2 regions of the Pseudoalteromonas sp. JC3 genome follow, and region 1 is predicted to be linked to the other one. Evidence: predicted binding sites of a transcription regulator. Region 1 holds the regulator's gene; the other holds the start of a gene.
What was found. The regulator LexA, encoded in region 1, represses DNA repair genes until DNA is damaged. The targets are predictions, from matches to a motif close to TACTGTATNNNNATACAGTA.
Positions count from the first base shown of each region.

Region 1 (4,219 bases):
TTGCCCGGTAGCTACGTTCGGAACTGATAACCGCTGAAAGCATCTAAGCGGGAAGCAGGCCTCGAGATGAGTTCTCACTTTGACTTAGAGTCAACTGAAGGGCCGTTGAAGACTACAACGTTGATAGGCGAGATGTGGAAGTGCTGTGAGGCATTAAGCTAACTCGTACTAATTACCCGAGAGGCTTAACCATACAACGCCAAAGTGGTTTACTAGAATTGTTCCAGACAATTCCTAGCATGACCTCCATCCATGGAGGCCTTAGCTAACAGAAGTTAATAGACTAAAGTAGACAAAAGAATTTAATAGCTTTTTCCCAGATTTACATTGATGAAGGAGACTTCATTGATGAACAGAATTTCCTGGTGACTATAGCGTTTTGGACCCACCTGACCCCATGCCGAACTCAGAAGTGAAACAAAACAGCGTCGATGATAGTGTGGATTACCCATGTGAAAGTAGAACATCGCCAGGGCCAAATAAGAGAAACCCGTTGCAGCAATGCGACGGGTTTTTTGCTGTTTGGGGTAAAGTACTTCCATGTAGCATCTCCCCTTCGCGCGTCCTTGCGCTCACTTCCTCGAACTGCGAAGCGGTGCTTCGGTTTCTCGTCACCCAAACTCAGAAGTGAAACAAAACAGCCGAAGGGTCGGCCCCGGTCAATGATAGTGTGGATCACCCATGTGACTCTCTATTTAAAAAATGAGAACATCCTACTTCGTAGCGAGCCAGGGCTAAATAAGAGGTTGATGAAAAGCGTTCATCCATGAACTTCATCGACATTCGAACATCCATGTACATCAAAACTCGTTGCAGCAATGCGACGGGTTTTTTGCTATGTGTGATTTGAAAATTTCGCGAGGTAAACTCGCTCCTACTCCCACTCCCACCACAGTATCAGCACAGTACAACATTGTGGGAGGTGGTTTACCCGCCGAGGGGTTGCAATGAAGTTCTGGAAAAAACCTCGCGAGGTGAACTCGCTCCTACCACAGTATAGGCACAGTGCAACATGGTGGGAGGTGGTTCACCCACCGATGGCTTGCAATGAAGTTCCGGCAAAAAAACCATGCACATAAAAACCCGTTACAGTAATGCGACGGGTTTTTTGCTGTTTGGGGTATAGAGATTTGAGATATAGAAACCCTCACAAGCCAATCAACACATCGCGAGATAAACTCGCTCCCACAACATGAGCCTGCTGCCATAAAGTAAGCCATTCTGGTAGGAGGCGGTTTACCCGCCGATGGCTTGCAATGAAGTTCCAGCAAAAAACCATGTACATCAAAACCCGTTGCAGTAATGCGAAGGGTTTTTTGCTGTTTGGGATATAGAAAACCTCGCGAGATAAACTCACTCTTACCACAGTATCAGCACAGTGCAAAATGGTAGGAGGTGATTTATCAGCCCTAAAACTTAATAATCCTTATTTCGTAGAGTCGTAGGTTATGCTCTGAAGCTTCTTGTTTAATGCTGATCTAATTAATGCTATCAATAAATACACTTAAAATATGGCGAAGAAAGAAACATTTGCGATTTTTTTTGAGCTGTATATACTTACAGTAAATAAACCACTGTATGGAATACCAGTTAATGCGTCCTCTAACAAAACGACAAGAACAAATCTTTGAATTAATAAAAGTATTCATAAAAGATACAGGCATGCCTCCAACTCGTGCTGAAATAGCTGATGCTTTGGGTTTTAAGAGTGCAAATGCAGCGGAAGAGCACCTGAAAGCGCTTGCGAAAAAGGGAGTTATCGAAATGGTCCCAGGCGCAAGCCGAGGGATTCGACTTGTAGAGGATGAATCAGAACAACTTGGTTTGCCTATTATTGGTCGTGTTGCTGCTGGTGAGCCTATTTTGGCAGAGCAACATGTAGAAAGCCACTGTAATGTAGATGCTAGTTTTTTTAAACCTAATGCTGATTACCTTTTGAGAGTTAATGGTATGAGCATGAAGGATATTGGTATTATAGATGGTGACCTATTGGCTGTTCACAGAACTCAAGTGGCAGAAAATGGGCAAGTGATAGTTGCTCGTGTAGAAGAAGATGTGACTGTTAAACGCCTTGAAAAGAAAGGAAAGAAAGTTTTTTTACATGCTGAGAATGAAGAATTTAAAGCGATTGAAGTAGATCTAGAACATCAAAATTTCTCCATTGAAGGGTTAGCTGTCGGTGTTATCCGAAGTGCAGACTGGATGTAGTTTATGAGAGCGAGCGTAGCGTTAAATATAAAGTTGCGCTTGCTTTAACTATATTTTGTTTAGAAAGTAATAATTAACTTTTCTAACTGTGTGAAAGTTAGATAATTATAGTGACTTTAATCATTTAGTAATATTTTTAGTTTTCTGATCTTTATACACTATTTTTCATCATTCTTCGTTTTACTCCCTATAGTCCCCAGTTTTGATTCTAAAGTCGGTCTTCTCGAAAATCTTGCAATTTGTTTGTTTTTTGACTAATTGGTTAATAGTCGTGCAGTAAGTCTATGTACAAATAGACAATATGACAGTCATCCAATAATAACAAGAGACAACCACGAGTTGTCTTGAAGGAGACGTCAAATGAAAATTTGTCGATTAGTTGTAGCATTCATCGCGGTGCTAATCGCCATGCCCTCACTTGCTAACAGCGCTTATAATATGAGGCAAGGTGTTACAGACATTAGTCATCAAGTGTATGAGCTTCACATGACCATATTTCTAATATGTTGTGTCATTGGAGTGATTGTATTTGGGATTATGTTTTGGGCGCTTATAAAACACAGAAAGTCAAAAGGCGTCGTTGCGGCGCAATTTCATGAAAGCACCAAAGTGGAAATACTTTGGACTGCAATTCCCTTCCTGATACTCATTGGTATGGCAATACCAGCCACAAAAACGCTTATTGCTATGGAAGACACGAGTAAAGCTGATCTGACCATTAAGGTCACAGGCTCTCAGTGGAAATGGCACTATGAGTATATGGGGCATGATGTTGAGTTCTATTCTTTGCTCTCTACTTCGAAAGATGAAATTAGTGATCTTAAAGAAAAAAATGAAAATTACCTGCTTGAAGTTGATAAGCATTTAGTTATTCCTACAGATAGGAAAGTCCGCTTTTTGATGACCTCGGATGATGTCATCCATTCTTGGTGGGTGCCTGATTTTGCGGTGAAGAAGGATGCCAATCCGGGATTTATAAATGAGGCATGGGCAAAGGTAAACGATGAGGGAATTTATAGAGGCCAATGTGCTGAATTATGTGGCAAAGATCATGGCTTTATGCCAATCGTCGTCGAGGCCGTAAGTCCTGATAAATTTGATAGTTGGCTTAACGATGCTAAAGCTGAAAAAGCAAAAGCAGAGGCGGAGTCACAGGCAGTTGCGCAACAAACTCTTTCGAAAGAAGAGTTAATGGAGGTTGGGGAACAAACTTACATGGCTTATTGCGCAGCTTGCCATCAACCAACTGGGCTTGGGCTACCAGGAGTCTTCCCTGCAATGAAAGGAAGTAAAGTCGTCACTGGAGATATTAAAGCTCATATAGATATTCTACTTTTAGGCCGCCCAGGAACTGCGATGCAATCTTTCGCAAAGCAATTAACAATTAAGCAGATCGCGGGGGTGATCACCTATAAAAGAAATAGCTGGGGTAATGACACTGGCGATGTTATTCAGCCAAGCCAAATACAGCGTGAGATAGATACACTAGAGGAGGGTAAGTAATGAGTGCCATCGTAGACGAACATTCACACCATACAGCTCCCAAAGGCTTAAAGCGCTGGCTGTTTACCACCAATCATAAAGACATTGGAACACTGTATTTATTGTTCTCACTAACCATGTTTTTAATTGGCGGTGCTATGGCGATGGTGATCCGAGCCGAGCTTTTCCAACCTGGGTTACAGCTTGTAGATCCGCATTTTTTTAATCAAATGACGACAGTGCATGGACTAATAATGGTATTTGGCGCAGTAATGCCCGCATTTACAGGTCTTGCCAACTGGATGATCCCAATGATGATTGGTGCTCCTGATATGGCGTTACCGAGAATGAATAACTGGAGTTTTTGGATACTACCCTTTGCATTTGCAATTTTACTGATGTCATTATTTTTGGAAGGCGGCGGGCCTGCTTTCGGTTGGACTTTTTATGCGCCACTATCTACAACGTACAGCAATGACAATACTGCATTTTTTGTTTTTGCTGTTCATATAATGGGCATTAGCTCTAT
Region 1 is NZ_CP127855.1:3,996,246-4,000,464, reverse strand. Features, by position in the region: rRNA gene QSH61_RS17465 (23S ribosomal RNA) at 1-193, shown strand, start outside; rRNA gene rrf (5S ribosomal RNA) at 362-475, shown strand; gene lexA (transcriptional repressor LexA) at 1,594-2,208, shown strand; gene coxB (cytochrome c oxidase subunit II) at 2,569-3,711, shown strand; gene ctaD (cytochrome c oxidase subunit I) at 3,711-4,219, shown strand, end outside.

Region 2 (4,219 bases), 1.7 Mb from region 1:
TTGGAATGGCGTGCTTATTGACCTCGGCAATGGTGTATTTTAGTACAACGACTGATGGTGTGAGTGTAAAGGAAATCTTGATTTCAATATTTTTGCTGCTCACTGCCCCTATTTCTGGATATATGCTGATTAAGTCAGCAATACATCACCGCTTGCCGAGTAATGAAAAGACGACAGGCAAAGACAAGATAAAAAAATAGTGCTTCGGCGCTATTTTTTTTACCCATCACTTTATAATTTATTCCCTAAATAATCCCACTCAAGCATCATAAATTTCAGTACGTTATTAAATTTTTTGCTACAGTTAAAAAAGACTTCATAGTCGCCGATAAAAATAGGGGTCACTCGTTTTATCAAGTTGATGATGAACGTGCAGTGCAATTTGTTTGCATACTAAGTCTAAAAACTGGGAATGTTATGAAACAAGCTTCGATTAAAAACAAACTCTTATTCTTTGTAACAGCATTAGTAACGAGTTTGGTTGTTATATTAGTGACAACAATGTGGTTTCACCTTGCAGCAGAAAATACCAAGCAAAGTGAAGGGGTCCAACAAGCGATTTATGATGAAATATCCCAAGGTCTTATCGCTAAAGGCAATCAATATGGGCAACGTGTGGCTGGCTTTATCAATGAAGCCTATCGTGTTCCTTATACTTTGGCGGGTGTACTATCTCATACCGCCGAGCAGGATCCTCTGAGCCGTGAACAAGTGCAAGAAATTGTCAATGGTGCGCTAAAGCAAAATCGCTTTGTGTCTTCTATGTATGCACAGTTTGAACCGAATGGTTACGATGGCAATGATGCCAGTAATCAAGGTGGTTCGAGTCACTCTGTGCCGGGCGCTGGTACCTTAGAGCTCTACTTTACTCAAGAAGCCAATGGTCCGATGCAACAAAAAGTTGAGTCGGCAGAAGAAAAATATGCCGATGCAATCAATGAGTTTGGCCTACGAGAAGCCGAGTGGTATCTGTGCGCAAAAGATAAAGTGGCGCCGTGTATCATGGAGCCCTATTTATATGAAATTTCTCCGGGCAACAAAATGCTGATGACCTCATTGACCACACCAGTCGTGGTCAATCGTCAATTTAGAGGCCTAGTGGGCGTGGATGTAAATTTGCCGATTTTCCAAACCATGGTCGACGAGCTCTCAAACTCGCTTTACTCAGGAGCCGCTAAGGTAACCTTGTTAAGTGAGTTGGGTCTTGTTGTGGGTTCTAGTCACTACAAGAATTTAGCCCGCCCACTTGCTGAGTCGACAAAGTCAGATAGGGCTGAGGTGTTAAAATCGCTGCACACAGGTTCTGGGATTAAAGAGCTTGGTGAAGACTTAGTCGTAGCGGTACCGATTAAAATTGCGTTACCAAACACCACTTGGTCTCTAGTAATCGAACTACCTAAGGCAATTGCACTTAGTTCTGCTACAACGCTGCAAAGTCAGCTGGAGGAGTCGACAAACTCCGTTGGTCGCTGGATGCTCATTATCGGTATTGTTATTGCTGTTATTGGCATTGCCATTGCGGTGGTATTAGTGAACACAATTATCGGCCCGCTTACGCATATTCAGGAGCGGGTAGAGAACTTAGCTTCTAGCGAAGGCGATTTAACGCATGAACTAGAAGTGAGTCATCATGCTGAGTTGATTGCCTTGGCACATGGCTTTAACCGCTTTACTGATAAACTACGAAAGATGATTGATGACCTCAAAGGTCTTGCTGAATCTTCCTACGAGCAGTCGCATCGAACAACAGAAGCCGCGATAAACATCAAAAACAAAGTCGCTAATCAGCACTTAGAAATAGATAGCGTAGTTACTGCAATTAACGAACTCAGTGCAACTGCTTCAGAGGTGGCTCGGGCATCGGAAAAAGCGGCTGCAAGTACGAATCAGGCCGCAGATCAAGTTCAGCAAAGCGAACAAAGCATCATTAAAACGACCGAAACGGTGCAATCAATGGCGGATCAAGTCATTGATGCAAAACAAGCGGTCGTGAAGGTATCTGAGCGCAGTGATGATATTTCTAAAATACTAGAAGTGATCAGAGCTATTGCAGAGCAAACTAATTTACTGGCCTTAAACGCGGCAATTGAAGCGGCAAGGGCAGGGGAGCAAGGGCGTGGTTTTGCGGTTGTTGCAGATGAAGTTCGAGCTTTGGCGTCAAAAACACAAGCATCGACGGACGACATTAGTAAACTAATAGATAACCTACAGAGTGAAGTCGCGAACTCAGGCCGGATCATTGAGAGTTCTGTGCAGCTAGGTGAAGACGCAGTGAGTTATTGCCAAGAATCGGCTAGGTTAATGAGTACGCTAGTTGCTGAGCTGACAAGCATTTCTAACGAAGTAACACAAATTGCTACGGCTGCGGAAGAGCAAAGTATGGTTACCGAAGAAATTAATACGAATACGACGGGCATTTCAGATGCCGCTGCTGAGCTTTCGAAGTTTGCAGATGAAGTAGAGCAAGCGGCCAGTTCAATGACGCTGATAGTCGAACAAAAACATAAGCAACTTAATTTATTAAGAACGTAAGTTTGTTGGTTTGCAAAGAGACTGGAGACAGTCTCTTTGCAGCTATGGTGTTTTTCGTCAAAATTCACTATGATAACTGTATCTATATACAGTTAAGCTAATCATGAAACTCTATATCGCAGAAAAACCCTCTTTAGGCCGAGCAATCGCCGATGTCTTACCAAAACCACATAAAAAACAAGATGGTTATATAGAAGTCGCGAATGGTGATGTGGTTTCTTGGTGTATAGGTCACCTGTTGGAACAAGCAGAACCTGAAGACTACGACGTCAAATACAAAAAATGGCAGTTTCATGATCTACCAATCGTGCCGACTCAATGGCAGTTCAAAGCAAAGCCAAAAACAAAAAAGCAGCTTAGCACTTTAAAAAAGTTACTCACAAAAGCCGATGAAATCTACCATGCTGGAGATCCTGATCGAGAAGGGCAATTGCTCGTGGACGAAGTATTTCAATTTGTAAACTTGCCTGAACGGAAAAGAGCAACGATCCGACGCTTGTTGATCAGTGATTTAAACCCACAAGCTGTGAAAAAGGCATTGGCTTCGACACGTTCTAATCAAGAATTTGTTCCTTTAAGTGTATCTGCACTTGCAAGAGCTAGAGCGGATTGGCTATTTGGGATGAATTTAACCAGAGCATTTACGTTGGCCGGGCAAAAAGCGGGAGTGAATACTGTTTTGTCGGTTGGCAGAGTGCAAACTCCGGTACTTGGTTTGGTTGTTAGAAGAGATCTAGAAATAGAGAACTTTGTATCTAAACCATTTTATGAGGTGATTGCACACATCAATAAACCAAATTGGGGTGTTTTTGAAGCTAAGTGGGTACCAAGTGAAGCATGTAAGCCCTATATGGACGAAGATGGGCGTGTTCTGGTTAAGGCCTTAGCCGAAAACGTTGCGGATCGGATCAGTCAAAAGCAAGCAACAATAAATAAGGTTGAAACAAAACCAAAAAAGATAAACCCGCCGTTACCCTATAACCTTTCTTCTTTGCAGATTGACGCAAATAAGCGCTACGGTTTATCGGCTCAGCAAGTGTTGGATATTTGTCAGGCACTTTATGAGAAACATAAATTGATCACTTACCCTAGATCAGATAACCGTTATCTACCACAAGAACATTTTGTTGAAAGAGAGCAAGTCATTGCGGCTGCCGAGCACAATCAGGGAATAGAAAGTAAGTTTATTAAGTTAGCTGACATGAATCTAAAAGGAGCGTGTTGGAATGATAAAAAGGTAGAAGCGCATCACGCTATCATTCCAACCACTAAAAAGCTCCGCAGTGCTCAGCTTGGGCATAGAGAGTTACAGGTCTATCAACTCATCTCTGTACAGTATCTTGCGCAATTCTTTCACCCCTACCGCTACAACGAAACTAAAGTGGAGTTGGAGATTAGTGGTGGTCAATTCAAAGCACAAGCGAAGCAAATAACAGATCAAGGATTCAAGATACTGTTTAAAGGTCATGAGGTCGAGAAAGAAAGCCTATTGCCGGAGTTACAGGTGGGAGAGCAACTTTTATGCGAGAAAGGTGAAGTTAAAGAAAAACAAACTCAGCCGCCAAAGCATTACACTGAAGCTACCTTATTAGGTGCGATGACAGGTATTGCACGGTTTGTTTCCGATCAATCTATCAAAAAGGTATTGAAAGACACTGATGGGCTTGGCACTGAGGCGACGCGGGCC
Region 2 is NZ_CP127855.1:1,379,824-1,384,042, forward strand. Features, by position in the region: gene QSH61_RS05670 (Na+/H+ antiporter subunit G) at 1-200, shown strand, start outside; gene QSH61_RS05675 (methyl-accepting chemotaxis protein) at 418-2,532, shown strand; gene QSH61_RS05680 (DNA topoisomerase III) at 2,636-4,219, shown strand, end outside.
Region 2: QSH61_RS05680 (DNA topoisomerase III) is a predicted target of LexA. The motif match lies at 2,607-2,626, and genes of this name have one in related genera.